DNA from 4 places in the Rahnella sp. R3(2024) genome. Region 1 is predicted to be linked to each of the others. Evidence: predicted binding sites of a transcription regulator. Region 1 holds the regulator's gene; each other region holds the start of a gene.
The links. The regulator PurR, encoded in region 1, represses purine synthesis genes. The targets are predictions, from matches to a motif close to CANGCAAACGTTTGCNTG.
Positions count from the first base shown of each region.

Region 2: the regulator PurR is predicted to act here: its motif matches at 4,594-4,611, upstream of pyrD (quinone-dependent dihydroorotate dehydrogenase).
Region 3: the regulator PurR is predicted to act here: its motif matches at 5,879-5,896, upstream of ABSH60_RS07585 (nucleobase:cation symporter-2 family protein).
Region 4: the regulator PurR is predicted to act here: its motif matches at 3,687-3,704, upstream of glyA (serine hydroxymethyltransferase).

Region 1 covers NZ_JBHGBU010000001.1:3,956,346-3,964,042, reverse strand. Annotated here, with positions in the region: gene ABSH60_RS18070 (Grx4 family monothiol glutaredoxin) at 1-132, opposite strand, end outside; gene ABSH60_RS18065 (NlpC/P60 family protein) at 592-1,506, shown strand; gene ABSH60_RS18060 (YnhF family membrane protein) at 1,671-1,760, opposite strand; gene purR (HTH-type transcriptional repressor PurR) at 2,094-3,119, shown strand; gene punR (DNA-binding transcriptional activator PunR) at 3,317-4,222, opposite strand; gene punC (purine nucleoside transporter PunC) at 4,359-5,570, shown strand; gene cfa (cyclopropane fatty acyl phospholipid synthase) at 5,921-7,072, shown strand; gene ABSH60_RS18035 (riboflavin synthase) at 7,150-7,697, opposite strand, start outside.
Region 2 covers NZ_JBHGBU010000001.1:501,247-508,943, forward strand. Annotated here, with positions in the region: gene rlmKL (bifunctional 23S rRNA (guanine(2069)-N(7))-methyltransferase RlmK/23S rRNA (guanine(2445)-N(2))-methyltransferase RlmL) at 1-1,455, opposite strand, end outside; gene ABSH60_RS02255 (MOSC N-terminal beta barrel domain-containing protein) at 1,566-2,669, shown strand; gene ABSH60_RS02260 (cell division protein ZapC) at 2,746-3,294, opposite strand; gene pyrD (quinone-dependent dihydroorotate dehydrogenase) at 3,481-4,491, opposite strand; gene ssuE (NADPH-dependent FMN reductase) at 4,804-5,385, shown strand; gene ABSH60_RS02275 (aliphatic sulfonate ABC transporter substrate-binding protein) at 5,402-6,388, shown strand; gene ssuD (FMNH2-dependent alkanesulfonate monooxygenase) at 6,446-7,600, shown strand; gene ssuC (aliphatic sulfonate ABC transporter permease SsuC) at 7,612-7,697, shown strand, end outside.
Region 3 covers NZ_JBHGBU010000001.1:1,685,684-1,693,380, forward strand. Annotated here, with positions in the region: gene mscM (miniconductance mechanosensitive channel MscM) at 1-2,963, shown strand, start outside; gene ABSH60_RS07580 (8-oxoguanine deaminase) at 3,007-4,365, opposite strand; gene ABSH60_RS07585 (nucleobase:cation symporter-2 family protein) at 4,460-5,824, opposite strand; gene epmA (elongation factor P--(R)-beta-lysine ligase) at 6,092-7,069, opposite strand; gene frdA (fumarate reductase (quinol) flavoprotein subunit) at 7,352-7,697, shown strand, end outside.
Region 4 covers NZ_JBHGBU010000001.1:1,033,622-1,041,318, forward strand. Annotated here, with positions in the region: gene csiE (stationary phase inducible protein CsiE) at 1-1,015, shown strand, start outside; gene ABSH60_RS04530 (3-phenylpropionate MFS transporter) at 1,012-2,166, opposite strand; gene glyA (serine hydroxymethyltransferase) at 2,330-3,583, opposite strand; gene hmpA (NO-inducible flavohemoprotein) at 3,862-5,103, shown strand; gene glnB (nitrogen regulatory protein P-II) at 5,174-5,512, opposite strand; gene glrR (two-component system response regulator GlrR) at 5,667-7,004, opposite strand; gene qseG (two-component system QseEF-associated lipoprotein QseG) at 7,001-7,697, opposite strand, start outside.

The sequences.
Region 1 (7,697 bases):
ACAGGCAGACAATGCCTGAACTGCTTGTGCAGAAAAACCGCAGCTTGGCAGTTTTGGCGAGCCTTTCATGTACAGCAGAATCGGGTTTTCAGAAACTTGCTTCTGAATTTTTTCAATTGTTGGAGTGGTCATTTCTTGCTTCCTCAAGCCGGTACAGGCTGTCACGGTCATTACTCTTCACGCGCAGCACAAAAAAGTGCTGAATCACATTGCCCTCTATTGTAACGATGGCAGCTATCAGATAAAAACGCCATTTTTTGCAGGGTCTTTCGCAATACTGACATTTTATTTCACTATTTTAAGTGCCTGCGTGCGGGCTCACTAAAATAAAGATTCATCGAGAATAACATTTTTGGCGATGACATTAACCAGGGATTTGCATTTCGCCATGGTTTAACACAAATATTAACCTACTGAAAAACGGTCATTTTATTCACTAAAAATGGCGTTTATTTCGACGTTTTAAAAGCTATTAACTTTTTCTCACAATATGATCTAGAATCGATGCAATTCGTGCTGTTTTGTCTGGTTCTTTTAGGCAATACTCTGACATCTCTGATGTTTAACCTAACCACCTATGGTAACGAAGCTATGCGCTTACTGTTCACGCTTTTTGTGCTGCTCTTTACCCAGCTGTTTCTGAATATTGCTCATGCGTCACCGCAGAGTCGTGTTTCTGCCGATCAGCGAAAGAGTCATGTTAATCAGGTTGCCCCTGAGGAACGTCGAAAGCGAAAAACGGTTGCAGCGAAAACCACTAAAAAAACCAAAGTGGCACCGGTGAAAGAACAACAGAGTCAGGAAAAAAATGCCAGTAAGAGAGTCAAAAGCACCGAACTGGTGACGCGAAAGGCCTCTTCTGTCAAAACAGTGAAAACGACGCGGGCTGAAAGTAAGGCCGAGAGTAAGAAAGAAAAAACACTCAAAACCACCAGAGCTGAAACCAAAGCAGATAAGAAAAGTAAAACCCGGGCTTTGGCGAAAAACACCACCGCAAAGACCAGCAAGAAAGAAGCGTATGGCCGACACCGAAAAGGCAAGAAATTAGCCGAAGAAGACAGCAAGCCCATTACGTTAAGCGCGACCCACAAGAAACGTTATCAGCATGCTCAGCAAACGGCGATGACCAAGCTGATGCACCAGGTCGGCAAACCTTATCGCTGGGGTGGTACCTCACCCAATACCGGTTTCGATTGCAGTGGTTTAGTGTATTACGCGTATAAAGATCTGATTCGTATCAAAATGCCACGCACCGCCAACGAGATGTACCACCTGCGCGATGCCGCACCGGTGAAACGCGGTGAACTGGAGTCCGGCGATCTGGTCTTCTTTAGAATTAATAACCGCGGTGCCGCGGACCATGTCGGGGTATACGTCGGTAACGGCAAGTTTATTCAGTCTCCGCGTACCGGTGAAGACATCAAAATTACCTCACTGGGCGACGATTACTGGCAAGATCATTATGTAGGTGCACGTCGGGTAATGACCCCGAAAACGATCCGATAATAAGCAGTTCGTTAAATTTGAAGTTCCGCTAATCATCACTGAATAGCATTTAACGAAGCGTTTGTGCAGGGAAGAATGTCGGCGAAAAAGGGTCAATGTGCAAAATTGAAAAAGGGCGATCCCTGTATAGGGTTCGCCCTTTTTGTTGCCCGATGACAGAGCTTTTAGTTCATCACTGCGGTGAAGCTGAAAGCGATAATCATAAGCAACGCGCAAACGGTGGTAATCAACGACAATTTCAGATTACTGTCCATAAAACCCCCTTACGGATCAATTGTGGCGTTTCATTAAGCCACATAAAATGTGTGCCAACGCATTTTCTCATACTTCATCGCTAAAATCCCGCGTTGATTCATGCGCGATATTCCACAATAACACTTCCACTTTGCTGCATTATAAGAGAAAATTGTCGGTTACCACGCCTGTGTGCCGGTCGATTTCACCCGAGAGCGTTTTGCGCCTCACTCTGACGAATCCACCCAACGATTTCACTGCCTTTTTAAAAGCTCGCAGTGAAATCCACGCAAGCAAACGATTAACATAATGCTAACGTGCTGAAACACGTGAGTTCAGGAGTCATTGTTTACATGGCAACGATTAAAGATGTCGCTAAGCGCGCTGGCGTTTCCACCACAACCGTGTCGCACGTCATCAATAAAACACGTTTCGTCGCCGAAGACACCAAAACCGCGGTTCTGCTGGCTATCAAAGAGCTTCACTACTCGCCAAGCGCCGTTGCGCGCAGCCTGAAGGTCAATAACACCAAAACCATTGGCCTGCTGGCGACCTCAAGTGAAGCGCCCTACTTTGCCGAAGTCATTGAAGCCGTTGAAAACAGCTGTTTCTCCAAAGGCTACACGCTGATTTTGTGTAACTCGCATAATAATCTGGAGAAACAACAGGCCTATCTGCAAATGCTGGCGCAAAAACGCGTCGACGGCTTGCTGGTAATGTGCGCGGAATATCCGGATGAACTGCTGAATATGCTGGAAGAATACCGCTCCATTCCGATGGTCGTCATGGACTGGGGCGAGGCGCGCAAAAACTTCACTGACAGCATTATCGATAACGCCTTCGAAGGCGGTTATATGGCCGGTCGTTATCTGATTGAACGCGGGCATCGTGATATTGGCGTGATCCCAGGGCAACTGGCGCGTAATACCGGTGGCGGTCGGTTCCAGGGTTTCGTCAAGGCGCTGAACGAAGCCAACATTCCTCTGCGCGAAGAGTGGGTAGTTCAGGGTGATTTCGAACCGGAATCGGGGTATCAGGCGATGCACAAAATCCTGATGCAGAAACAGCGCCCTACTGCTGTTTTCTGTGGCGGTGATGTGATGGCGATGGGGGCTATCTGTGCGGCAGATGAGCTCGGTTTACGCGTACCGCAGGATATTTCGGTGATCGGATATGACAATGTGCGAAATGCGCGTTACTTCTCTCCGGCATTAACCACTGTGCATCAGCCGAAAGAGCGTCTGGGCGAAATGGCGTTTACCATGCTGCTGGACAGAATTATCAGCAAACGCGAAGAATCACAGACCATTGAGGTCCATCCCAAACTGGTCGAGCGCCGGTCAGTAGCCGACGGCCCTTTCCGCGATTATCGCCGTTAACAAAAATCTGACGCCTGCCTGTGCAGGCGTTTTTTCTCGTCCCGATCAATACTGGCTTCCGGTATCAGCAGCGTTTAAACAGAGACGATGAGGGTATTAACTCCCATCAGGCCAATGCGGGGATAAGAGTTACGTTCTGACCAAACATTTATCACACCAGTAAACATCCGCCTCCCGGAGAGGTGGATGTTTATTTTCTAATCCCGTAACCATTCCTGATTCATCGTTTCTGTATCGCCCATATATTCCAGCAGCCAGGCCAGCGAAGGAGAGGAGTTACTCTGATCCCACGTCAGGCAACACGGGCTGTCAGGGAACGTATTCTCCAGCGCCAGAACCTGTAATTTCTGCTGTTCAATCTGATGACTCACGCGATGAACCGGCATCATCCCTACGCATAAACCTTCGCTCAGACACTCCAGCGCGCAAGTCCAGTCAGGCACGACCAGGCGCCGCTGATTATCCAGCGTCCAGGTATCACGCTTGGGTAAGGTGCGCGAAGTATCCTCCAGACACAGCGCCGGATAAGGCCGCAGTTGGTCATCGTTCAGCCTGCCGGAGAGATGCGCAAGCGGATGCTGAGGGCTGACGACACAGTGCCAATCCATAAAACCCATATCGCGAAAACTGAAACGCCCGCCCACCGGCACCGCCCGCGTCGCGCCAATTGCCACGTCTGCGCGGCCATCGACCAGCGCATCCCAGACGCCGTTAAATACTTCGGAATGAATGATAAGTTCCGTATCGGGGAAATGACGGTAGAAATCGAGCACCAGCCGCCGCGTTCTGGCGGGTTTCACAATTCGGTCTACCGCCACCCGCAGCTCGCCACGCCAGCCGTTTGCGACCTGCTGGCACTGCCGACGCGTAGCTATCATTTTTTTTGTCAGAATCCGTGCTTCATCAACGAAAACTTTTCCGGCAGGCGTCAGCACCACGTCACGGTGACGCCGTTCAAACAAAGGAACAGCCAGCCAGTTCTCCAGCTGACGAACGGTATAGCTGATGGCAGAAGGCACACGGTGAAGATCCTGCGCTGCTGCGCTGAAACTACCGGTACGTGCTACCGCATCAACTACTTCAAGGGCGTATTCTGACCACATCACTTAGCCTTCAATATTTTTCACAGCAGATTGCAAATATTAGCGTTTCACAAGACTGTTATCAAAGCGTTAAACTCTGCATCCCAACTGTTTTCTGCATCACATCATCTGCAATACATAAATTAACGAGACAAAAATGAAACCCTCCTTTGGATTTATGCTCTATCTCGCCGGATTGAGCATGCTCGGCTTTTTAGCCACAGATATGTATCTTCCCGCCTTCAGCGCGATGCAAATCAGCCTGATGACCAGTCCGGGCATGATCAGCGCCAGCCTGAGTATTTTCCTCGGTGGTTTCGCGATCGGACAACTGCTCTGGGGCCCCCTCTCCGACCGCATTGGCCGTAAACCGGTGCTGCTTATCGGCCTGACGCTGTTTGCCATTGGCTGTCTGGGTATTTTGTGGGTGGAAAATGTGCGTGCGCTGCTGGCGCTGCGTTTCTTACAGGCCGTTGGTGTGTGTGCCGCCGCAGTCACATGGCAGGCGATCGTCGTTGACCGTTTCTCACCGGATGTGGCAAAAAAAACCTTCGCCAGCATCATGCCGCTGGTCGCACTCTCGCCGGCTCTGGCACCGCTGCTCGGCGCATGGGTACTGAATCACTTTGACTGGGAAGCGATTTTCGCTCTGCTGACGGGGGTTACGGTGATCCTCCTTATCACCACGTTGACCTTGCGTGATAAAAAGCACGCAGAACATCCTCCCGAAAATAAAGCCGGTTTTGGTACTTTGCTCACTTCCCGTATTTACACGGGTAATGTGATGATTTACGCCGCCTGCTCTGCGGGTTTTTTCGCATGGCTGACCGGTTCACCGTTCATTTTGAGTGATATGGGTTACACACCGGCGGTTATTGGCCTGAGCTACGTACCGCAGACCATTGCGTTCCTGCTGGGGGGTTTTGGTTGCCGGTTAATGATCAGCAAAATGGATGGCAACAAAATTCTGCCATTTTTATTAGCAGGTTATTGCCTGAGCGTTGTCTGGCTGTTTGTTATTGCCATGTTCACCGATGCCGGTTTGGTGAGTCTGCTGATTCCGTTCTGTTTGATGGCTTTGGTGAATGGTGCAATCTATCCAATTGTCGTCGCAAATGCATTAATGCCATTTCCTGCTAATACAGGCAAAGCCGCCGCATTGCAGAATACCCTGCAGTTAGGGCTATGTTTTATTGCCAGTCTGATGGTTTCCGCATTTATTGCGCAACCTCTTATGGCGACAGTTACCACCATGCTGTCTACACTCATCTTGGTAGTTTTAGGTCGCTGGTTGTCACAACGACAAACAAAACGCCAGGCTGACAGCGAAGAGTCCTGTCAGCAGACTGAAGCACGCTCTACTCACTGATCGCAATAATGACCTTGAGTTACAATCACTTAAAGGTCATTAGTTCTCAAGTCGATTAACTATTGAGAATGCATGCAGGCGAGCCTATACTCAATAAAACCTCTAAAAATAACACTTTTACAAAATCTTTATTACAAGCTTTTGTGTGCTACGCGGATCGCGTCACACTATTATTTCAAGGATGATTGACCTGTAAACCTGTTGGTTTGCAGGGGTTCCTCTAAATTTCCTCTGTTGGTGTCGAATATCGGACGGGGCGCTGAGTCGTCTGTTCTCATAAAGACCTGCACAAATAGCCTTTGCTTTTCCCGGCAGGTTAATAAGTCAGAAGAGAAAGTGATGGAGAAGCTATGAGTTCATCGTGTATTGAAGACCAAAGCATTCAGGATAATCAGTGGTATCGGATCGTCAGCGAAATGTTATCTTCCGCCGACATCCAGATTAATGGTAATCGCCCTTTTGACCTTAAAGTAAAAAACACTGACTTCTTCAAGCGTGTTTTGCAGGAAGGTTCTCTGGGTTTGGGTGAAAGTTATATGGATGGCTGGTGGGAGTGTGAACGTCTGGATATCTTTTTCCAGCGCGTTTTGCGAGCCGGTTTAGAAGATAAACTTCCCCACCATTTTAAAGACACATTACGCATCGCAGCAGCACGTCTCACCAATTTGCAATCCCGTAAACGCGCGTGGATTGTCGGTAAAGAGCATTACGATCTGGGCAATGATTTATTCACTCTCATGCTCGATCCCTATATGCAATATTCCTGCGGCTACTGGAAAGAAGCCACCACCCTGGAGCAGGCGCAGGAAGCGAAACTCAAAATGATCTGCGACAAACTGCAATTAAAACCGGGGCTGCGTTTGCTCGATATTGGTTGCGGCTGGGGCGGATTATCTGAATATGCAGCGCGCCATTATGGGGTCAGCGTGGTGGGTGTGACCATTTCCGCTGAGCAGCAAAAGCTCGCACAGGCACGTTGTGAGGGACTGGATGTCACGATTCTGTTGAAGGATTACCGCGACCTGAACGATCAGTTTGACCGCATTGTGTCGGTTGGGATGTTTGAGCATGTTGGACCGAAAAATTATCAGACCTATTTCAATGTCGTGAAGCGCAACATCAAGCCTGACGGCATATTTCTGCTGCATACCATCGGCTCAAATAAAACCGACCTGAGCGTGGATCCGTGGATCGACAAATATATCTTCCCGAACGGTTGTCTGCCTTCGATTCAACAGATTGCGCACACCAGTGAATCCCTGTTCGTGATGGAAGACTGGCACAATATCGGTGCAGATTACGACCGAACGTTAATGGCGTGGCATGAACGTTTCCAGATTCACTGGCCGGAATTGGCAGAGCGCTACGGCGATCGCTTTCACAGGATGTTCACCTATTACCTCAATGCCTGCGCAGGGGCTTTCCGCGCGCGCGATCTTCAGCTTTGGCAAGTGGTCTTCAGCCCTGAAGGGGTTGACGGTGGACTGCGCGTTCCGCGTTAATTAATGGCAGCGCAACACATAAAAAATCCGGGCATAAGCGCCCGGATTTTTTTATTCATTTCAGAAGTGCGATGCAATTATTCCGCTTTCTCAATCATCGCCTGTGCCGTCGCAATAGCCGCCTCGCGGCTGGCTAACACACGTTCAACCGTATCGACGATCGCCTGAGTTTGCGGATCGATTTCAATATTAATTTTATCGCCGAGGCGTCTGGCGCCTAATGTTGTGCGCTGCAACGTTTCCGGAATTAAATGCACGCAAAAACGAGTGCGGGTGACTTCGCCAATGGTCAGACTAATACCATCAATGCCGATATAACCTTTATGTAATACATATTTCATCAAATCTTCATGCGGCATGCGGAACCAGATCTGACGGTTATTTTCTGAGGTGAGAATTTTTGCGACTTCGGCAGTACAAATAATATGCCCTGACATTAAATGGCCACCGATTTCATCATTAAATCGTGCAGCACGCTCCAGATTGACCAGATCGCCAACCTGTAAATCACCAAGATTGGTCAGCCGCAGAGTCTCTTTCATCAAATCAAAACTGACCAGATCACCCTGTACCTCCGTGACCGTCAGGCAACAGCCGTTGTGCGATACCGAAGCGCCGAGCTGAA
Region 2 (7,697 bases), 3.5 Mb from region 1:
CTGACGTTCACGGGTTTTCAACACCAGCTGGCTGGAGGAGACATCCAGCACCGCGAGCGTAGCGTTGATCACGTCAAACAGACGCTGACGGGCTTTTTGCGCATCCACGGTTTTTGGTGGCGCGTATTCCTGCACCACGACTTTACTGCCGTAGCGGTCAACCGCCACGTTGTAATCCGGCAAATCAGCGTCATACAGGCGATAGCATTCGATCCCCTGCTGTTTGGCCCATTTTTCCAGCTTTTTGACGTTCTTACGCAGACGGTTGGCATAGTCTTCTGCCATCTGCACGCCTGCAGCACCGGTTGGGTTTTCCGACAACTGATAGTTTTTCTGCACGCATTCCAGCGGGCCGTTCTTCGCTTTGAACTGGCGATCGGCGCGCAACTGCACACAGCTCAGCAGCTCAGGCGATGCGCTGAACAGGGACAACTGCCAGCCGCCAAACTGCATCTTCATGATGCGGCCCAGCTGATTATGCAAGGCAATCAGCGCCGGTTCACTTTCCAGACGCTCGCCGTATGGCGGGTTACTGATGACAGTACCGGTCGGGCCTTCAGGCAACGGATTAACCAGTTTGCCCACTTCAGCCGCTTCGAAGCTGATAATTTCTGACACACCGGCGCGACGGGCGTTGGAGCGCGCCATCTCGATCACACGGCGGTCGATATCAGAACCGAAGAAACGAGAGGACGTTTCCTGCACGGCGCGGCGGGTACGAACCTGCGCTTCCGTTGTCAGTTCACGCCACAGCTCGGTATCGAATTTGTTCCACCCGGTGAAACCCCAGTGTGGACGGTGCAGACCCGGTGCACGATCGGCGGCGATCATTGCGGCTTCAATCAGCAAGGTGCCTGAACCACACATCGGATCCAGCATCGGCGTGCCCGACTGCCAGCCGGAGCGCATCACGATAGCGGCAGCCAGATTTTCTTTCAGCGGTGCCTGACCGGCAAGGTCACGGTAGCCACGCTGATGCAGGCCTTCGCCGCTCAGATCCAGCGCGACGCTGGCGGTATCACGTTGCAGAAATACGTTAACGCGGATGTCGGGCAACTGCTTCGCCACATTCGGACGTTCATCCATTTTGCGGGTAAAGCTGTCAACGATGGCGTCTTTCACTTTCAGCGCACCGTACTGACTGTTGCGGATTTCGTCGTTCAGGCCGCTGAAATGCACCGCGAAGGTTTTATCAACGCTGAAAATTTCAGGCCAGTCGATGGCCATCACGCCAAGATAAAGATCTAAGTCACTGTGGACTTTAAATTCGTTCAGAGGCAGCAGGATGCGCGAAGCCAGGCGGCTCCACAGCAAGCTTTTATACATCAGGCGATCGTCACCTTCAAAATGCACCCCTCCCTGCACAACTTTGCAGGCTTGCGCACCCAGCGTTTCCAGTTCGCTTTTTAACAGTTCTTCCAGTCCACGCGCCGTGCTGGCAAACAAAGAGTTCATATCGACATATCACCAAAAATAAAATTGTTGCGCATTATAGCTAATCCCGGGCGCTTGTCATAAAGTCTCTGGTTCTCTTTTAAGATCGAAAATCAGAGAGGCGATGTTAAGTGCCCATTCTTTCACGTTTATTTGTTCACCCGATAAAATCCATGCGTGGCCTGCAAGTGTCTCATTCGCTGGTCACCGCAACGGGTCTGGCGTTTGATCGCCAGTTTATGCTGACCGACCCTCAGGGCATGTTTATTACCGCCCGTCAGTATCCGAGTCTGGTGTTGTTCACCCCGGTTCTGTTACCGGATGGCCTGATGATTGTCCCGCCGGAAGGCGAGAGCATCAGCGTCAAATTCAGTGAATTCAACGGCCAGAATCAGCCGACAGAAGTCTGGGGCAATCAGTTTACCTCACTCATCGCACCAGAACCGGTAAATCGCTGGTTGAGTGGTTATTTAAAGCGTGACGTTCAGTTGCGCTGGGTAGGTGACGAACCGACCCGCCGGGTCAAAAAACATCCTGAAGTGCCGCTTTCGTTTGCCGACGGATTCCCGTATTTACTGATCAATGAAGCTTCGATGCAGGATTTACAACGTCGCTGTCCGGGTGGCGTCAGAACGGAGCAGTTTCGCCCTAATATCGTTGTGAGCGGCGCAGAAGCTTACGCCGAGGACACGTGGCAGACGATCCGTATCGGCGAAGTGATCTTCGATCTGGTGAAACCTTGCAGCCGCTGTATTTTCACTACCGTCAGTATTGAGCGAGGGCGTAAACATCCGGGCGGGGAGCCGCTGAAAACCCTGCAAAGCTACCGTACGGCCAGCGACGGCGATGTGGATTTCGGTCAGAACATGATTGCCCGCAATTCCGGCGTGATCCGCGCCGGCGACAGCGTGGAGATCCTGACGACTAAACCGCCCCGCCCTTACGGCGCGGGTCAAGTGATTGAAAGTGTTGAAGCGCCTAAAAACAGCGCACAGACTCTGACCATTAATTATCAGGGCACCGAATTTACCGGCAACAATCAGCAGATTTTACTCGAACAGCTGGAGTTACAGGGGTTACGCATCCCTTATTCATGCAGGGCGGGAATTTGCGGAGCCTGTAAAATGACGTTGAAAGACGGGCAGGTGTCACCGCTGAAAGAAAGTGCGGTAGGTAAAGACGGGACGATTCTGGCGTGCAGTTGTATTCCGGCCTCGGATATCGTGCTCAGCTAGAACTGTTTGAGTTAGGAAATTTGAGATCGGATCGGAAAGAACAGGCGGTTTTATCAGAGCGTCGCTGATAAAGCGATTACACCGCCTGGTCATACACATCGCGGCTGCTGGTTCTGATCGTTGCGGGCATCAGCCGGTCATGCATGATTTTAATCGCATCCCCCAGCACCATGCCGCGCCCTGCCACTGTCAGCCTTTCCTGCGCCAGTAAGCACAAGCTCGCATTATCGCCTGATTCAACAATCAGCAGCGTGGCCTGTTCGCCGCTTTCCATCACCTGCACTTGTGCAAGCTGGCCGTTACCCGGCTGGAACGGACGAACCTGCTGACTGAAATGCCAGCTCTTGGGCATCAGCGGCTTTAAAAAACGAAAAGCGACCAGAGCATTTAATACTAATTCGGCGCGCTGCTCTGCCCCGAGTTTAATCTGTTTACATTGTTCTTCGAAATCGAAATACAGCGCCGCATCATCGACGCAAAAAGTCATTTCGCCAAAAGCATCAGGCGTGAGCATTTTAGCCGGAAAACGGGAACGGAAAATCATGCCATTGGCGAGATCCAACATCAGTCGGTCATGTTCAGCATCAAAATACCAACGCCAATTATCATCTGGTTTGATTTTCATTTCGTCATCCTGTTCACCCTCAATGCCCGCAATCTGACTTCATTACCTGCTATCCCGATAAGAATAGATTTTTTTATAATGAAAAGAAATCAGACAAATCCTGAGCCTGAATTAAACTCAGTGGACAAAATATAGACGAGCCGGGTTAATAAATAAACCCCTGACTCGTCATGAGGAAGAAAAATATTAGATGTGGGTAACAATATCTTTGATCAGACCAGGGCCTTTGAAGATAAATCCGGAATAGATTTGAATTAAGGATGACCCGGCAGCCATCTTTTCACGCGCCGCGGTTAATGAATCAATCCCGCCCACGCCAATAATAGGCAGACGGCCTTGTAATTCATTCGACAACATGCGAATGATTTCTGTACTGCGAAGCTGCACCGGACGCCCGCTGAGGCCACCGACCTGCTCACAATAATTAAGCCCCTGAACGAGTTTACGATCGAGCGTGGTGTTAGTCGCAATTACGCCATCCATATTATGACGCACCAGACTGTCAGCTATTTGGATCAATTCTTCCTGAGAAAGATCGGGCGCGATCTTCACGGCAACAGGAACATATTTCTGATGACGCTGTTGGAGTTCGAGCTGTTTATTCTTGATCGCTGCCAGTAAATCATCCAGCGCTTCGCCGTATTGCAGCGAACGTAATCCCGGTGTGTTGGGGGATGAAATATTCACGGCGATATAGCCCGCATACGGATATACCTTCTCCATACAGGTCAGATAATCGTCTTTGCCCTGCTCGACAGGTGTATCTTTATTCTTACCGATATTAATGCCGATGATGCCGCCAAAATGGGATTTTTTGACGTTATTGACCAGATTATCAACACCGTGGTTATTAAAGCCCATGCGGTTAATCAGGCCTTCCGCTTCCACTATACGGAATAAACGCGGTTTATCATTTCCGTCCTGCGCACGCGGAGTCACGGTTCCGACCTCAATAAATCCAAAGCCCATGGCACCAAACGCATCAATACATTCGCCGTCTTTATCAAGACCGGCGGCCAGCCCTAGCGGGTTTTTAAAAGACAGCCCCATACAGTTCACCGGTTTCGTCGGTACTGACTGGCGGATCAAAAATTCAAGGGGTGTGCCGGAAATACGGCTCAGCTGACGAAAGGTTAACTCGTGGGCGCGCTCTGGATTGAGCTGAAACAGTGCTTTCCTGACAAGAGGATAATACATGGAGACTCCTGGATTCCCGGTGGCTAGACGGGGCAGTATTATCGACTAACCGCCGGTCAATTGGAAACGATAACCGGCCAATTGCAGTAATAAATGCCCACGCGCGCAAACGATTACTTTTTATTTACTTCTGATTCACGTTTTCCTCCGTTCCTGCCCAAGGGTGCCCCTCCCGCTGAGGGCGCTTTATCCGTTTTGCGACTATTGATAGCCAAAATTGAGATTTCCGCTCCGCCGCCTCTGCCTGTTACGTTAATTTCACTTTGTTAATGAAAACAATGGTTCTATAACTATTTGTTATAAGGAATAGAGATGCGCGTTATAACTCTGGCAGGCAGCCCGCGACAACCCTCCCGCTCTTCTTCCCTGCTGGCGCTGAGTCACCAGTGGCTGGCGAGCCGTGGCGTGGAGGTCTTCACCTACAATCTTCAGGATTTTTCCGCCGATGACCTGCTGTTTGCAAATTTCTCCAGCCCGCAGCTGAAACAACTGATTGCCGAGCTGGCTAGTGCGGATGGTTTGATTGTCGCGACGCCGGTCTATAAAGCGTCGTTTTCAGGTGCGTTAAAAACGCTGCTGGATCTGCTGCCGGAACGCGCACTGGATCACAAAGTCGTTCTGCCCCTGGCCACGGCGGGTTCCATCGGCCACATGCTGGCGGTGGATTACGCACTCAAACCGGTGCTCGCTTCGCTGAAAGCGCAGGAAGTTCTGCAAGGTGTTTTCGCCGATGACAGCCTGATCACTGATTATCAAACGTTCCCGGCCACGCTGGACCCGGCACTGGCGGAGCGTCTTAACGAATCGCTGGAAAACTTCTATCTGGCACTCAGCCGCCGCCGTCCGGTTGCCACGCCCGCAGCCTCTCTTTCAGCGCAAGTTCTGCGCGTCTGACAAAAAGGAATTCGCCATGACTGCGTCATTTTCGTTCTCTTTATCGTCTCTTCGCCGTCTGCCGGTGGTCGCCAGCTTGCTCACCAGCCTGCTCCTCAGCGGTCACGCGGTGGCTGACGAAAAGGCGCCGGAGCAACTTCGCATCGCCTATCAGAAAGGCTCGGTTGGTCTGGTGCTGGCAAAATCGCACAAATTACTGGAAACACGTTTTCCGAATACCAAAATCACCTGGATTGAGTTCCCGGCCGGGCCGCAAATTCTGGAAGCCCTTAACGTCGGCAGTATCGATTTAGGCGGCACCGGTGATTTACCCCCGTTGTTCGCTCAGGCGGCGGGCGCCGATTTGCTCTATATCGGTTCGGAACCGCCGAAGCCGAAAGCCGAAGTTATTCTGGTTGATGAAAACAGCCCGATCAAAAGCGTCGCCGATCTGAAAGGTCACAAAGTAGCGTTTCAGAAAGGCTCCAGCTCGCATAATTTGCTGATCCGCGCCCTGCAACAGGCCGGGCTAAAACTCAGTGATATTCAGCCGGTATACCTGACGCCAGCCGATGCCCGCGCTGCCTTCCAGCAACATGACGTGGATGCCTGGGCCATCTGGGATCCCTATTATTCCGCCGCACAGGTACAGGGAAATGTCCGGGTGCTGACCGATGGTTCCTCATTGCATCAGACCGGTTCGTTCTATCTGGCCCCAAAGAAATATACCGAAGCCAATCCGCAGTTTATTCAACAGGTTCTGACGGTGTTAACGCAGGCGAATGCGCTGACCAAAACCGATCGTGAGCAAAGTATCAAACTGCTTTCCCAGTCGATGGGACTGCCCGAAAAAGTGGTTGCGTCATATCTGGATCATCTGCCGGATCTGCCGATTACGCCGGTCAGCGCTGAAACAGAAAAGCGCCAGCAGCAAACCGCCGATCTGTTCTATGAGAATCACATTTTGCCTAAGCAGGTCGAGATCAAAGACCGCATCTGGAAACCAACAGCTCAGGCTAATTAATTATCTGACGACTTAACCGCCATCACGAGCGGAAACAAACGAGAGAGGAGTAACCCTATGAGTCTCAACGTATTCTGGTTTTTACCTACCCACGGTGACGGTCGCTATTTAGGCACGGAAGAAGGTGCACGCGTCGTTGATCACGGTTATTTGCAACAAATTGCGCAAGCGGCTGACCGCCTCGGTTTCGGCGGCGTATTACTGCCGACCGGCCGTTCCTGCGAAGACTCATGGTTAGTGGCTGCTTCACTGATTTCTGTCACGCAACGCCTGAAATTCCTGGTGGCGCTGCGTCCCGGCATTATTTCCCCGACACTGGCCGCCCGTCAGGCGGCGACGCTTGACCGGCTTTCCGGCGGCCGGGCACTGTTTAATCTGGTTACCGGAGGCGATCCGGCCGAGCTGGCTGCCGAGGGGCTGCACCTCAATCACAAAGAACGTTATGAAGCCTCGGCAGAATTCACCCGCATCTGGCGTCGTGTGCTGGAAGGCGAAACGGTGGATTACGAAGGCAAACATATTCAGGTGAAAGGCGCGAGCCTGATGCACCCGCCGGTTCAGTACCCTCGCCCGCCGTTATACTTCGGCGGTTCTTCTGACGAAGCGCAGGATCTGGCCGCAGAACAGGTGGAACTGTACCTGACCTGGGGCGAGCCGCCGGCGTTAGTGAAAGAGAAAATCGAGCAGGTGCGCGCAAAGGCCGCCGCAAAAGGCCGCACGGTGCGTTTCGGCATTCGTCTGCATGTGATTGTGCGCGAAACCAATGAGGAAGCGTGGCGCGCCGCCGACAAGCTGATCGCAAACGTTGATGATGAAACCATTCAACGCGCACAGGCTGCGTTTGCCAAAACCGACTCCGTCGGCCAGCACCGCATGGCGGCTTTGCACGGCGGCGATCGCAATAAACTGGAAATTTACCCGAATCTTTGGGCCGGTATTGGCCTGGTGCGTACCGGTGCAGGCACTGCGCTGGTGGGTGACGGTCCAACCGTTGCGGCGCGGATGCAGGAATATGCTGATCTGGGCATCGACACCTTTATTTTCTCCGGCTATCCGCATCTGGAGGAAGCGTACCGCGTCAGCGAACTGCTGTTCCCGCATCTGGATCTGGCGAAACCGGAAGACGAGAGCGTGGTGAAGAAAGCCATTTTGCCGCGTGGTGAACTGGTCGCTCACGACTTTGCCAATAAAAGCGTCACCCGTCAGCATTAAGGAGAACGGACATGAACGCATCACAACGCTGGCTGCACCGTATTTTGCCGTGGATTGTGCCGGTGGTGCTGATCGGGGGCTGGCAGGTGGCGGTCGA
Region 3 (7,697 bases), 2.3 Mb from region 1:
TCAGCGACTCGCTCAGCCAAATCCCGCAGCAACAGTCGGAAGCGCGTAACGCGCTCGGCGACATCGATCAGCGGATCCAGTCAGCCACTGCGGCGGCCACATCGTCCATCCTCGCACAAGCCCAGCTGAGTGCACTGCAGGCCGAATCTGCCGCACGCAAGGCGAAAGTGGATGAGCTTGAACTGGCACAGCTTTCTTCCAATAACCGGCAGGAACTGTCGCGGATGCGCGCCGATCTCTACAAGAAGCGCGCCGATTATCTCGATCAGCAACTGCAGGCTCTGCGCAATACGCTGAACAATCAGCGCCAGCGTGAAGCGGAACAGGCGCTTGAAAAAACCGAGCTGCTGGCAGAACAGAGCGGCGAACTGCCCCACTCCATCAGCCAGCAGTTGCAATCCAACCGTGAACTGTCGCTGGCGTTAAATCAGCAGGCGCAGCGGATGGATTTGATCTCCTCCCAGCAGCGTCAGGCCGCCGCGCAAACGCAGCAGGTGCGTCAGGCGATCAATACCATTCGCGAACAGGCACAGTGGCTGGGCGCATCCAATCTGTTAGGTGAAACGCTGCGGGCGCAGGTTTCCCGTCTGCCGGACATGCCAAAACCGCAACAGCTCGACCGCGATATGGGTCAGTTGCGCGTTCAGCGTCTGCACTATGAAGATTTACTCGATAAGCAGGCGGTTTACCGCCAGGGGCGTCAGGACGACGGCAAACCGCTGACGGCTGCGCAGCAAAAAATTCTCGACGCGCAGCTTCGCACTCAGCGAGATTTGCTCAATTCACTGCTCTCAGGCTGTGATACGCAGATTCTCGAACTGACCAAGCTGAAAGTCGCCAACAGCCAGCTGGTGGAAGCACTGAACGACGTCCATGAGGCCGCGCACCGTTATCTGTTCTGGGTGGCCGACGTCAGCCCGGTCGGGCTTTCCTACCCTGTCATGCTGGCGCATGACGTGAAACGCCTGGTGTCGCTCGACTCCCTGAGCCAGCTCGGCGGCGCATCGATGATGATGGTCACCAGCAAAGAAACCCTGCTGCCGCTTTTTGGCGCACTGATTCTGGTCATTATCAGCATCAGCTCCCGTAAGCACTATTACGCCTTTCTGGCGCGTGCCAGCAGCAAAGTCGGCAAAGTCACGCAGGATCACTTCTCGCTGACAATGCGCACGGTATTCTGGTCGATTCTGGTGGCGATGCCGCTGCCGGTACTGTGGGCGGCTCTGGGCTTCGGGCTACAAAGCGCCTGGCCATATCCGATTGCCGTGGCAATTGGCGATGGGGTTACCGCAACACTGCCGATTCTGTGGGCGTTCATGGTGAGCGCGGCGCTGGCGCATCCGCAGGGGTTGTTTGTCACCCACTTCGGCTGGCCGCAGCGCGCCGTTTCCCGCGCGCTGCGCTACTACGCCTTGTCTATCTGGGTGATAGTGCCGCTGATCATGGCGCTGATTACATTCGATAATCTCAATGACCGCGAATTCTCCAACACCCTGGGCCGTCTGTGCTTCGTCATTCTGTGTCTGGTGGTGGCGCTGGTCACTCACAGCCTGAAACGTGCGGGGATCCCGCTGTACCTTGATAAAAAAGGCAACAGCGAGAACATGCTCAACAATACGCTGTGGTGGATGCTGCTTGGCGCGCCGATAGTCGCGGCACTCGCCTCACTGATGGGCTTTCTCGCCACCTCACAGGCATTACTGGCACGTCTGGAAACCTCGGTCGCCATCTGGTTTGTGCTGCTGGTGATTTATCACATCATCCGCCGCTGGATGCTGATTCAGCGGCGCCGCATTGCCTTTGAACGCGCCAAACAGCGTCGGGCCGAAATGCTTAATCAGCGCGCCCGTGGCGAAGAAGACGCGAATCACGCCAACAGCAGTAACGAAGGTACGGTTGAAATTGAAGAGCCGGTCGTCGATCTGGATGCCATCTCCGCGCAGTCACTTCGTCTGGTACGATCGCTGCTGACGCTTATCGCGCTGATCTCGGTGATCTTCCTGTGGTCGGAGATCCATTCGGCCTTCTCATTCCTGGAAAATATTCATCTCTGGCAGGTGGCGTCCACCGTTCAGGGCGTTGAGAGCATGCAGCCGATCACGCTGGGATCGGTGTTGATCGCGATTTTAGTGCTGATCATCACCACGCAGCTGGTGCGTAATTTACCGGCGCTGCTGGAACTGGCGCTGTTGCAACATCTGGATCTGACGCCGGGCACCGGTTACGCCGTACTGACCATCACCAAATATGTGCTGCTGCTGATCGGCGGGCTGGTGGGCTTCTCGCTCATTGGCATCGAGTGGGCAAAACTGCAATGGTTAGTCGCCGCGCTGGGTGTGGGGCTTGGATTTGGTTTGCAGGAGATTTTCGCCAACTTTATTTCCGGCCTGATCATTTTGTTCGAGAAACCGATCCGTATCGGCGATACCGTGACGATCCGCAACCTGACGGGCAGCATCACTAAGATCAACACCCGTGCCACGACCATTGCCGACTGGGACCGTAAAGAGATTATCGTCCCCAACAAGGCCTTTATCACTGAGCAGTTCATCAACTGGTCGCTGTCGGATTCCGTGACGCGTGTGGTACTGACCGTACCGGCTCCGTCGGAAGCCAACAGTGAAGAAGTGACTGAAATCCTGCTCAACGCCGCGCACCGCTGCTCCCTGGTGCTCGACACGCCGGTGCCGGAAGCCTATCTGGTGGATTTGCAGCAGGGGATCCAGATTTTCGAATTGCGTATGCATGCCGCCGAAATGGCTCACCGTATGCCCCTGCGCCACGAAATTCATCAGCTGATTCTGGCCGGATTCCGCGAGCACGGCATTACGCTGCCCTTCCCGCCATTCCAGGTGCGAATGGAAACATTGCACCGCGCGCAAAATGGCAACAACGCGACCTTTACCAGCAGCAGCGGCAGTGGCCGCAGCGGTACAAGCTCGCGTTCGCCGGGCGATTTATAAACCTAAAAGGGCAGATTTCTCTGCCCTTTTTTACGCCCTGAGTTTACAGATCCGCGATCAGCGCCGCCGCAGCTTTACGGTGTCGTGATATCAGCGATGCCACATCCATATCCACAATCTGGCCGTCGATGACGCGCCATTTTCCGCCGACCATCACGCGATCGGCTTTCTCCGCGCCGCACAGTAACAAGGCGGCAATGGGATCATGGCTGCCGCTGAAACGTAACTCGTCGAGTTTAAACAGCGCCAGATCAGCCTGCTTGCCCACGGCAATTTGTCCGATATCATCACGCCCGATAAGCGTCGCCGAACCCCGCGTCGCCCAGCCCAGCACTCTTTCCGGCGTCACATATTCCGCACCGTATTTCAGCCGTTGCAGATACAGTGCCTGCCGCGCTTCGTACATCAGATTCGAGGCGTCATTTGATGCCGAACCATCAACGCCCAGTCCAATCGGCACGCCTGCGGCCTCCAGGTCACGCGTCGGACACATGCCGGACGCCAGCCGCATATTCGACACCGGGCAATGACAGATGCCGGTGCCCGCCGCGCCGAGACGGCGGATTTCATCGTCGTTAAAGTGAATGCCGTGCGCCAGCCACGTCCGGTCACTCAGCCAGCCGACGCTTTCCAGATAATCCACCGTGCGCAGGCCAAACATCTTCAGGCAGAACGCCTCTTCATCCAGCGTTTCCGCAAGATGCGTGTGTAAGCGGACATCTTCCCGCCGGGCCAGCCGGGCGCTTTCGCGCATGATTTCTGTCGTGACGGAAAAAGGCGAGCACGGCGCCAGCGCAATCTGCATCCATGCTCCTTCACCGCGCTGGTGATAGCGGTCAATCAACCGCTGACTGTCGCGCAAAATGGTTTCGCCCGACTGAACCGTCTGTTCCGGTGGCAGCCCGCCCTGCGCTTCACCAAGGCTCATTGAGCCCCGCGTCAGTAAAGCACGCATGCCCAGCTCCCGGACCACGTCCACCTGCACATCGATGGCTTCTTCCATCCCTTGCGGAAACAAGTAATGGTGATCGGTGGTGGTGGTGCAGCCAGACAGCAACAGTTCGGCCATCGCCACGCGGCTTGCCAGCCCGAGCGTTTCAGGCTGCAAACGCGCCCAGACCGGATACAATTTTTTCAGCCACGGAAATAACGGCACATTGACCACGGGCGCCCAGGCCCGGGTCAGTGTCTGATAAAAATGATGGTGGGTGTTAATCAGGCCCGGTAGCAAAACACTCTCTGAGGCATCAAAAATATGATCCACCGGTTGTGAAGGTGGCTGGCCGGGGGGCAGCAATTCGACGATTTTCGCGCCTTCGATGACAATGCCCCCGCGTGCATCCAGGGTGTTTGAGGTAAAAACAGCCAGCGGATTTTTGATCCACGTGCGTTGCTCTGACATATCTGACGTCCTTTTTTGGTCCGAATGTAACTTCAAAAAGTGAGTCAGCTCAGTTATGCCCTGTCTGCTGATCCAGGGGCGCAGGCGCGGTGTATCAGTGAACTTTCATTTCCTCTGCGAGCACGCTGACGCGTTCAGCGGGCATCAGTAAATTGAGCAGGATGGCGACAACACCGCCGCTGGTGACCGCATGCCCAAAGATGTTGCCGACGATCGGCGGGAATTGCCCCAGCGCTTCGGGTACCGCTTCAATGCCCAGACCGATACCGAATGAAATGGCGATAATCAGCATTTCACGGCGTCCTACCGGCGATTGCGTCATGATGCGGATACCGGCGGCCACCACGCTGCCAAACATCACCAGCGTCGCCCCGCCCAGCACCGGCGCGGGTATTTGCTGCAGAATGCCGCCGATAAACGGAAATAACCCCAGCACAACTAAAACGCCACCGATGTACATGCCGACATAGCGGCTGGCGACGCCGGTCATCTGGATCACGCCGTTATTCTGCGCAAACGTGGTGTTCGGGAATGACGAAAACATCGCCGCAATCATACAACTGACGCCGTCCGCCAGAATTCCACCCTTGAGGCGTTTACGGAAGCTTTCCCCTTCAATCGGCTGCTGCGACAGCATGCAGTTTGCGGTCAGATCCCCAACCGCTTCCAGAATGCTGATAAAGGAAACCAGCGCGATGGGAACGAAGATGATCCAGTCAAACCTGAAGCCGAAGCGGAATAACTGCGGCAGCGCAAACCAGTCCCCCTGTAGCGGTTTCAGTGGCAGATGCCCGCTCAGGTACGCCGCAACGCAGCCCACCACGATGCCTGAAACGATGGAAGACAGACGCACCCAGCGCACGTTGATTCGGTTACAGGCGACGATAACCAGCAGCGTCAGCGCCCCAAGGCCAATATTGACCGGTGCGCCGAAATTCGCCGCGCCGTGTCCGCCAGCCCAGTCAGTAATGCTGACTTTAATCAGGCTGATGCCAATCAGCGCGATAACGGTACCGCTCACCAGCGGGGTGAACACCCGGCGCATCTGACCAATAAAACGGCTGACCAGTAGCGGAATGAAGGCTGCCACGAAGTTCACACCAAATATCATCGCCATAATGTCTTCGGGGGATCCGCCACGGCTTTTCACCAGCAGCCCTCCGGACAAGATCACCCCCAGAAAAGCAAAGCTGGTGCCCTGCAGACAAATCATGCCCGCGCCAACCGACATAAACCGGCGCGCCTGAAGAAAGGTTCCGATACCGGAAGCCAGCAGCGACATGCTGATCAGATAAGGTAAATAGGCGTTCAGCCCGAGAACCGAGCCGATAATCAGCGGCGGAGTGATGATCCCCACCACACTGGCAAGCACGTGCTGAACCGCCGTGAGGAATGCCGGCGCCGGTGCGATACGCTCTTCCAGCCCATAAAGCAGTTCTTTTTCATTGGATTCAGACATAACGGGTTTCCGGGATAATGAGTGATAACCCAGTTATGCATAAAGCAGGCCAGTGACGAAAAAATTTGCCTTAACGTCCTGCAACGCCCGGTTTCTGCGGCCAGCCGAAAAACAGGCGCACTGAAACTTTAAAATCAGTGTTGCGCCATTTGGGTACTTTTGTTTCATGAAATGCGCGGTTAACGGGTTTATGCACAAAAAAAGGGCAAGGGGAAAAGGAAGGGAAGATAAAAAGTCCTGACCGGGCGGTCAGGACTCAAACACTGATCAGGCGCGCGTCACCGGGAACGCCAGCACATCGCTCAGGCTGGTAGCGCCGAGCGCAATCATAATCAGGCGGTCAACGCCCAGCGCCACACCGGAACACTCCGGCATACCGTGCTCTAACGCATCCAGCAGGTTGTTATCGATAGGATGCTGCGGCAGGCCGCGTGCCGCTCGTTTACGGTTGTCCTGTTCGAAACGCTGACGCTGTTCACGCCCATCGGTCAGTTCGCGGAAACCGTTCGCCAGTTCAATGCCTTTGTAATACACCTCGAAACGCTCGGCCACGCGATGATCTTCCGTGCTGATTTCCGCCAGAGAGGCCTGCGTCGCCGGGAAGTGATACACGAACGCGGGCTTGTCGCGGCCTATGTGAGGTTCCACGCCCATGGTGAACAACAGTTGTAATAATGTGTCGCGGTCTTCTTCGGTGTCAGCAATATTCGACAAATCCAGCTTCGCCGCCGCTTCGCGCAGTTCCGCTTTGTCGGCAGACAACGGATCAACATTCAGATGGCGGGTGAACGCCTGCTGGTAGGAGAGCGTTTCTGCACTGTTGCAGTCGAGTACCTGTTGCAGTAAATCATCCACTTCATTCATCAGCCGGTACATGTCATAACGCGGACGGTACCACTCCAGCATCGTGAACTCTGGATTGTGATGAATGCCGGCTTCTTCGTTGCGAAAACTGCGCCCCATCTGATAAATAGGACCGCTGCCCGCCGCCAGTAAGCGTTTCATGTGGTATTCCGGGCTGGTCATCAGATACAGCGTTTTGCCCTCTGCGGCTCCGGGCCCGACGAAACGCGTCTCGAAAGGCACCAGATGAATATCGGTCACCGTGGCCTGGCTCATGGCTGGCGTTTCGACTTCCAGCACGCCGCGATCGGCAAAGAAACGGCGGATCTCAGTGAGGATAGTCGCACGCTTCAACAGATTGGCGATGGAGGCGCTGGGTTGCCAGCTGGCTGTTTCGCTCATGGTGATTTACTCCGAATGCAGAAAAGTCATGCAGTCTACCTGCATCCCTGTGGGCAAACAAATATCTCATTTTGCGAAGCACAACGCAGAGAAAGCCTAAATCCGCGTTCACATCAAATTACCCCTTCTACCCCTTAGGTATACTAATTCCCTTACAAACAATAAGAATATTACCCTCTGGGACAGCGCCTGTATGTCATCAGGGTTCACTAAGCCTTCGATTCCGAAGGCGTTTCGCGGGTGTTTCAAACCCGATCTTTTTGATGATAGTGGAGGAATGCAGTGCAAACCTTTAACGCCGATATTGCAATTATAGGTGCAGGTGGGGCGGGTTTACGCGCAGCAATAGCCGCAGCGGAAGCCAATCCTGACCTGAACATCGCATTGATTTCGAAAGTGTACCCAATGCGCAGCCATACTGTCGCCGCCGAAGGCGGTTCTGCCGCGGTGACGCAGGATCATGACAGTTTTGATTTGCACTTCCAGGATACCGTTTCCGGCGGCGACTGGCTGTGTGAACAAGATGTGGTGGATCATTTCGTTCATCAGTGTCCGACAGAAATGGCTCAGCTGGAAATCTGGGGCTGCCCGTGGAGCCGCAAAGAAGATGGCTCGGTCAACGTCCGTC
Region 4 (7,697 bases), 2.9 Mb from region 1:
ATTACGTATTTCCCCCGATTTCGTGCCCCGCTATTTTCTTCCCTGGTTACACATTGCTTTCGAAAGTCAGCCCTGCCCGAAGGCGGCGCTGAGGACTGACATTCTGGGAATGATGATTGAAGACTGCTCCTCGCTGCTGCCAAAAGGGCTGAGCGAGCACGACGGCAAGCTGATGCGCATCTGCCTTCAATATTGTTTATGGCAGAACGGCGCATGGAAAAACGCCCCCTCCTCCGGGCTGCGTTTCACCGAACAACAGCGTCGCTGGTTGCGTGAGAAAGCCGAATACACGGCAGCGCGCGAGCTGTTTATGCAGCTGCAAACGCTGAGTAACGGTCTGCTGGATGACGGTGAGTGCGAATTTTTCACGCTAATGTTGCGGATGTTGAAAACCCACAGTTATCAGAGCTCAGGCTCTACCGAAGATCAGCGTTTACTGCTGCACATCGAAAGTCTGGTGGGACGTTTTCAGGAAGTCGCCGGAATGAAATTCAGCAGCTACGAAGGGCTGGTCGGTCAGCTGTTCGCGCATCTCGGGCCGGCGATCGAACGCTGTCATTTCGGCATTGGTATCGACAATTTAATGCAGGAAGAAGTGAACCGCATGTATCCGCGCCTGGTGCGGACAACGCGCGAAGCGCTGGAAGGCTTTGAGCACGAATATCTGATCCAGCTTTCCGAAGATGAAATCGGGCTGGTGGCAATCACGTTCGGCGCATGGCTGATGCAGGGAAATGCCTTGCAGGAAAAACAAATTCTGCTGCTGACCCACGACAATCCGCAGCTGGAAGAAGCGGTCGAGCAGCAAATCCGTGAAGCAACGCTGCTGCCGCTGAACATCAAATATCAGACGCTGACGGATTTCTACAAATTTGGTGCGCCGAGCGGCGTGGCGATGATTGTCACCCCCTACGCCACCCGCAGCACCGATGCCGATCCGCTGGTGATCCACACCCAACTGCCACTGGCGAAAGAGCAGCGAAAACGTATCCGCTCGCTGCTCGAGGCGCCTTAGCGCGTTGCCGGTGCTGACGGCGCGACCTGCGGACGCAGGAAAATCGCCGGTACCGCCAGCAGTGCCATCACCCAGAACAGGCCCGCGTGGAGATGTTCGAACAGGAAGCCGGACACCATGGTCATCACCGCCACGCCGCCCCCCATCGCCAGTGCGGAATACACCGATTGCAGGCGAATGACCTGATCACGCGGACGCGCCGCGATAAAGCGCATGCCCGCCAGATGACACACCGTGAAGGTGCCGCAGTGCAAGATCTGAACCACGATAAGCCACGGCAGCGCGGTGAACGCCCCCATCATTGCCCAGCGCACCACGCCACAGACGGCGGAAAGCAGCAGTAAATCACGCGCCGACCAGCGGCTGAACAGCTGTTTGCTGAAGGTGAAGACCAGCACTTCCGCCACCACACCCAGCGACCAGAGATAACCAATGGTCGTGGAAGAATACCCGACATCCTGCCAGTAAATGGCGCTGAAACCGTAGTACGCCGCATGTGCACCCTGCAACAGCGTGACGCACAGCAGGAAGCGCCACACCGGCTTTTCGCCCAGCAACGCTTTCCAGGAGATGGTCGGTGCACCGCTTTGACGCGGTTCGCCCACCGGTTTCACACTCGGACGCAGCAACATTCCCAGCAGCATGGCCGCCACACCTGCGGTCAGTGTGTAGAGGATCGCGTTATGCCCGTACACTTCAACCAGCTTGCCGGTCAGCGCTGAACCAATCACAAACGCAATGGAACCCCAGACGCGTACCTTGCCGTAATCCATATTGATCTGACGTTGCAGTGTGCCCGCCATCGCATCGGTCAGCGGTACCAGCGGGCCAAAGAACAGACTGAAACCGGCGATGTTGATCATCAGCCACGCCCAGCCATTGCCAAACCAGAAGCCAACCGCGAAGGCCAGCGTAAGCAGCGCCAGAATGCGCAGCCCGGTGACCAGATGAGAGGGATCTTTAATTGATGGGGAGATGATCAGCGTGCCAAGGAATCGCGCCACTAACCCGGCGCCGAGCAGCAGGCCAATATTTTCGGATGAAATGCCCTCGCCCTTGAGCCACAACCCCCAGAAGGGAAGAAAAATACCGTAACTGAAAAAATAGGTGAAATAACTGAGTGCCAGCCAGCGTGTGGAACGCAATTCCATAGATCCTCCGGTGTGAGGCCAATACTTTGACAGAGCTCACAATCGCTAGCAATCCGCAAACCTCTTCATCACAAAAGAATGTCTGCCAGCTCACAAATTCTGATTCATAGGTATAAAAAAACCCGCCGGAGCGGGTTTTAGCAGCTTTACGGCTTCACGAATATTACGCGTAAACCGGGAAGCGTGCGCAGATATCAAGGACTTTGTTTTTCACGCGTTCGATAGTGGCTTCGTCGTTCACGTTGTCCAGCACGTCACAGATCCAGCCAGCCAGTTCACGCGCTTCAGCTTCTTTAAAGCCGCGACGGGTAATAGCCGGAGTACCGATACGCACGCCAGAAGTCACAAACGGGCTCTTCGGATCGTTAGGTACGCTGTTTTTGTTCACGGTGATGTTAGCGCGACCCAGTGCAGCATCGGCTTCTTTACCGGTCAGGTTTTTCTCAACCAGATCCATCAGGAACAGGTGATTGTGCGTGCCGCCGGACACCACTTTATAGCCGCGTTCCAGAACCACAGCCACCATCGCCTGGGCATTTTTAGCCACTTGCTGCTGGTAAACTTTAAACTCAGGTTCCATCGCTTCTTTCAGTGCGACCGCTTTACCGGCAATCACGTGCATCAGCGGGCCGCCCTGGCCACCAGGGAATACCGCGGAGTTCAGTTTTTTGTAGAACTCTTCGTCGCCGCCTTTCGCCAGAATCAGACCGCCGCGTGGGCCAGCCAGCGTTTTGTGCGTGGTGGTGGTGACGATGTGCGCGTGTGGAACCGGGTTAGGGTAAACGCCCGCCGCAATCAGACCGGCAACGTGTGCCATATCAACGAAGAAGTATGCGCCCACGCTGTCTGCGATTTCACGCATTTTTGCCCAGTCAACGATACCGGAGAAAGCTGAGAAGCCGCCGATGATCATTTTTGGTTTGTGCAGTTCGGCCTGACGTTTTACGTCGTCATAGTCGATGTCGCCGCTTTCGTCGATGCCGTAAGGCACCACGTTGTACAGTTTGCCGGACAGGTTAACCGGTGAACCGTGAGTCAGGTGACCACCATGGCCGAGGTTCATCCCCAGAATGGTGTCGCCTGGTTGCAGCAGTGCGGTATACACCGCGAAGTTTGCCTGTGAGCCGGAATGTGGCTGAACGTTGGCGAAATCTGCACCGAACAATTCTTTTGCACGGTCGATAGCCAGTTGTTCAACGATGTCGACGTACTCACAACCACCGTAATAACGTTTGCCCGGGTAGCCTTCGGCATATTTGTTGGTCAGTTGCGAACCCTGAGCCTGCATGACACGCGGGCTGGTGTAGTTTTCTGACGCAATCAGCTCGATATGTTCTTCCTGACGAACAACTTCTTTTTCCATTGCTGCCCACAGCTCAGCATCATAATCGGCAATGTTCATTTCACGCTTTAACATCCGCATCTCCTGACTCAACAAACTAAAAATAAACGCCCCTCGGGGTTCTGCGCCACAGTGTAAATGTTTAAGCGGCCTTCGGATAGGGTCAGTTTAAGGTTTTTAGGCAAACGATTGGCTCCAGATACAGCAAGGCTTTGATCTAAGAACCCCTGCCCGGAATCAAGGGATAAATATTCATCTGAACATGTCTATATTTCAGCTTTGTGACCTGGGCACCTGACGTAAAGCCCTTACCCCTTTAGTGGGTGTTTACAAAAATTGTGGGTTTATATAAGATGCATTTAAAATGCATGTTTAATGAAATCGACGAAGACACGGAGTTCACTATGCTTGATTCAGCCACTATCGCGACCGTTAAATCCACTATTCCATTACTGGCGGCAACCGGCCCGAAACTGACCGCACACTTCTACGACCGCATGTTCGAACACAATCCCGAACTCAAAGACATCTTCAATATGAGCAACCAGCGCAACGGCGATCAGCGTCAGGCGCTGTTTGATGCCATCTGCGCTTACGCAGCCAATATCGAGAATCTGGCGGCGCTGCTGCCCGCGGTGGAACGCATCGCGCAAAAACACACCAGTTTCACCATTCAGCCTGAGCAATACAACATTGTCGGCGCACACCTGCTGGCAACGCTGGATGAAATGTTCAGTCCGGGTCAGGAAGTGCTGGATGCCTGGGGCAAAGCCTATGGCGTACTGGCGAACGTGTTTATCAACCGTGAAGCGGAGATTTATCAGGACAGCGCAGAAAAAACCGGTGGCTGGCGTGGCACGCGTGAATTCCGCATCGCCGAAAAACAGCCGCAGAGCGAACTGATCACGTCCTTCCTGCTCGAACCTGTCGATGGCAAACCGGTCGCTGACTTTCAGCCGGGGCAGTATCTGGCGGTGTATATCCGCGACGCGTCACTGGAAAATCAGGAAATCCGTCAGTATTCCCTGACGCAGGCACCGAACGGCAAAACCTACCGGATTGCGGTGAAACGCGAAGGGGAAGGCGCCGTGTCTAACTTCCTGCATAATTTTGCGCTGCCGGGCGACATCATCCATCTGGCGGCCCCGCACGGCGATTTCTTTATGGATATCAGCGATACCACGCCGGTTGCGCTGATTTCTGCCGGTGTCGGTCAGACGCCGATGTTAGGCATGCTCAACACGCTGGCAGCGCGCGGACATCACGCGCCGGTGCAGTGGCTGCACGCGGCTGAAAACGGTGCGGTACATGCGTTTGCCTCAGAGGTAAAAGGCGCACAGAAAAACCTGCCGCAGCTGGAAAGCCATGTCTGGTATAACCAGCCACAGGCGAATGATTTACCGGGTGAGGATTATCAGTATGAAGGGCTGATGAATCTGAGCAGCGTCAGTACACAGCTGAGCGCTCCGGCGATGCATTTCTACCTGTGCGGCCCGGTCGGTTTTATGCAGTTTGCGGCGAAACAGCTGCTGGCGATGAACATCCGTGAAGCCAACATTCATTACGAATGCTTCGGCCCGCATAAAGTGATTTAAAGCAGACAGACCAGAAATGCAAAAAGGCTGATGAGATATCAGCCTTTTCGTTTTTCGCCGCAACCGGGAATTAAATGGCTTCTTCGTCCTGCTCGCCGGTACGGATACGCACGACGCGCGCCACGTCGAACACAAAGATTTTACCGTCGCCGATTTTACCGGTCTGCGCAGTGGTCATGATGGTTTCCACGCAGGTATCCACGATGTCATCCGCCACGACAATTTCTATTTTTACTTTTGGCAGGAAATCGACCATGTATTCCGCACCACGGTACAGCTCGGTGTGACCTTTCTGACGGCCAAACCCTTTCACTTCGGTCACGGTCATCCCGGTAATCCCGACTTCTGCCAGCGCTTCACGGACGTCGTCGAGTTTGAATGGCTTGATAATCGCATCAATCTTTTTCATGGCGGACCCTTATAATCATTCGTTTGCTCTCCGCCTTCCTGAGCGGCAGCATGGTTCACAGTCTGGCTTCGGGTGCGCGCGGCACGCGAAGGCGCTAAAGGTATCATAGTTCAGCGGCAGGAATGTACCTCAAGCCTCTGAAAGTAAATTCCCGTTACTCTTTAAAATCGGTGGCTTCCAGCTCGTGGCGGGACAGCAACTTATAAAACTCGGTGCGGTTACGTCCGGCAATGCGTGCCGCCTGAGTGACGTTGCCTTTCGTGATTTGCAAAAGCTTACGCAGATAATTCAGTTCGAACTGGTTACGCGCATCCGCAAAGGTGGGCAGCGCGGTGTTTTCACCTTCCAGCGCCTGCCGGACCAGCGCTTCGCTGATCACCGGCGCCGAGGTCAGCGCCACGCATTGTTCGATCACGTTGACCAGCTGACGCACATTGCCCGGCCAGCTGGCCGCCATCAGGCCTTTCAGCGCATCGGTGGAAAAACTGCGCACAAAAGGTTTGTGCCGCAGTGCAGAAATGCGCAGCAAATGGTTGGCGAGCAGCGGGATATCCTCCGCCCTTTCACTCAGCGTCGGTAATTTCAACCCCACGACGTTCAGCCGGTAGAACAAGTCTTCGCGAAACTCGCCCTTCTCCATCGCTTTCGGCAAATCCCGGTGCGTGGCGGAAATGATCCGCACATCCACGTCAATATCGTGATTGCTGCCCAGCGGGCGCACCTTGCGTTCCTGCAACACGCGCAGCAATTTCACCTGCAATGACAACGGCATGTCGCCGATTTCATCGAGAAATAATGTCCCGCCGGTGGCGGCCTGGAATAACCCTTCACGGCTGCTCACCGCGCCGGTAAAGGCCCCTTTGGCATGACCAAACAGTTCTGATTCCAGCAACTGCTCCGGCAGTGCGCCACAGTTTATGGCAATAAAGGCTTTCTTACCGCGCGGGCTGGCCCCGTGGATAGCCTGCGCCAGCACTTCTTTACCGGTGCCGCTCTGGCCGTTGATCAGCACACTGACGTCAGACTGCGCGACCATATTGGCCTGCTCGAGCAGACGCAGCATGATCGGGCTGCGTGTGACGATTGCCTCACGCCAGCTTTCGTCAACCGACGGGCTGGACTGCGCCAGTGCTTCATCAATGGCTTTATACAACGCATCGCGGTCAACCGGCTTGGTCAGGAATCCAAAGACGCCCTGCTGGGTGGCGGCGACCGCATCGGGGATCGAGCCGTGCGCGGTGAGAATGATCACCGGCATGCCAGGCTGAAATTTTTGGATCTCGGCGAACAGCGCCATGCCGTCCATTTCATCCATGCGTAAATCGCTCAGCACCAGGTCAATACGTTCGCGGTGCAGGACGCGCAGCGCCTCAGCTCCGCTTTCCGCGGTGGTGACACGAAAACCTTCGCTGGTCAGGCGCATCCCCAGCAGTTTTAACAGGCTGGGATCGTCATCAACCAGCAATAAACTGGCGGCTTTGCGTAGCGTCATTTTGCGTTCAGCCCTTTTGGCGGCGTGTAGGTTTCAGCCGGTTTGACAGAGGAGTCAGCGTTAGATTTTGCCGGTGTGGCCGGATCGTTATCCGGTAAATCACCCTGAATTTGTTTGCGCGAGGAGAGCTGACGTTCGATATCGGTCAGGTTCTCCAGTTTACGGCGCGTATCCGCCAGGCTGTCTTCCAGCACCTGTTGCTGAGCGGTCATCGCCTGAAGTTTTTCCTGGCCGACCGCCTGCTGGCGAAGGTTGCGGGCTTTTTCATCCCCCAGCGTCACCTGCAGATTCTGGCGCTCACGCCACAACTGCACCAGCGGACGGATCGAGCCGGGCATCTGCCCGCGATACTGGCTGACTTTATTTAATAACGCGCGGCGCTGGGTTTGATCCGGATCGGCACCGGATAACAGAATGCTTTGTTTGAAGACCTGATCCCAGCGGGTGGCGGGGATCTGCTGCGCCTGAAAACGCGCCTGCGCATCATTCATGCGATCGGCACAATCCATCGCACGCAGCCAGTAAAGGGAATTGGTCAGCGCATCGTCATCGTCCAGCGCCCACAGGGTTTCACAGGGCGCAATACGAAAATCGGTGACTTTACTCTCCGGAACGATCTGATCGGAGACTTGCTGATAATAGCGGTTATCGGCGGTGTGCGGCACACAGCCCATCAGCACCAGCGGCGCGCCG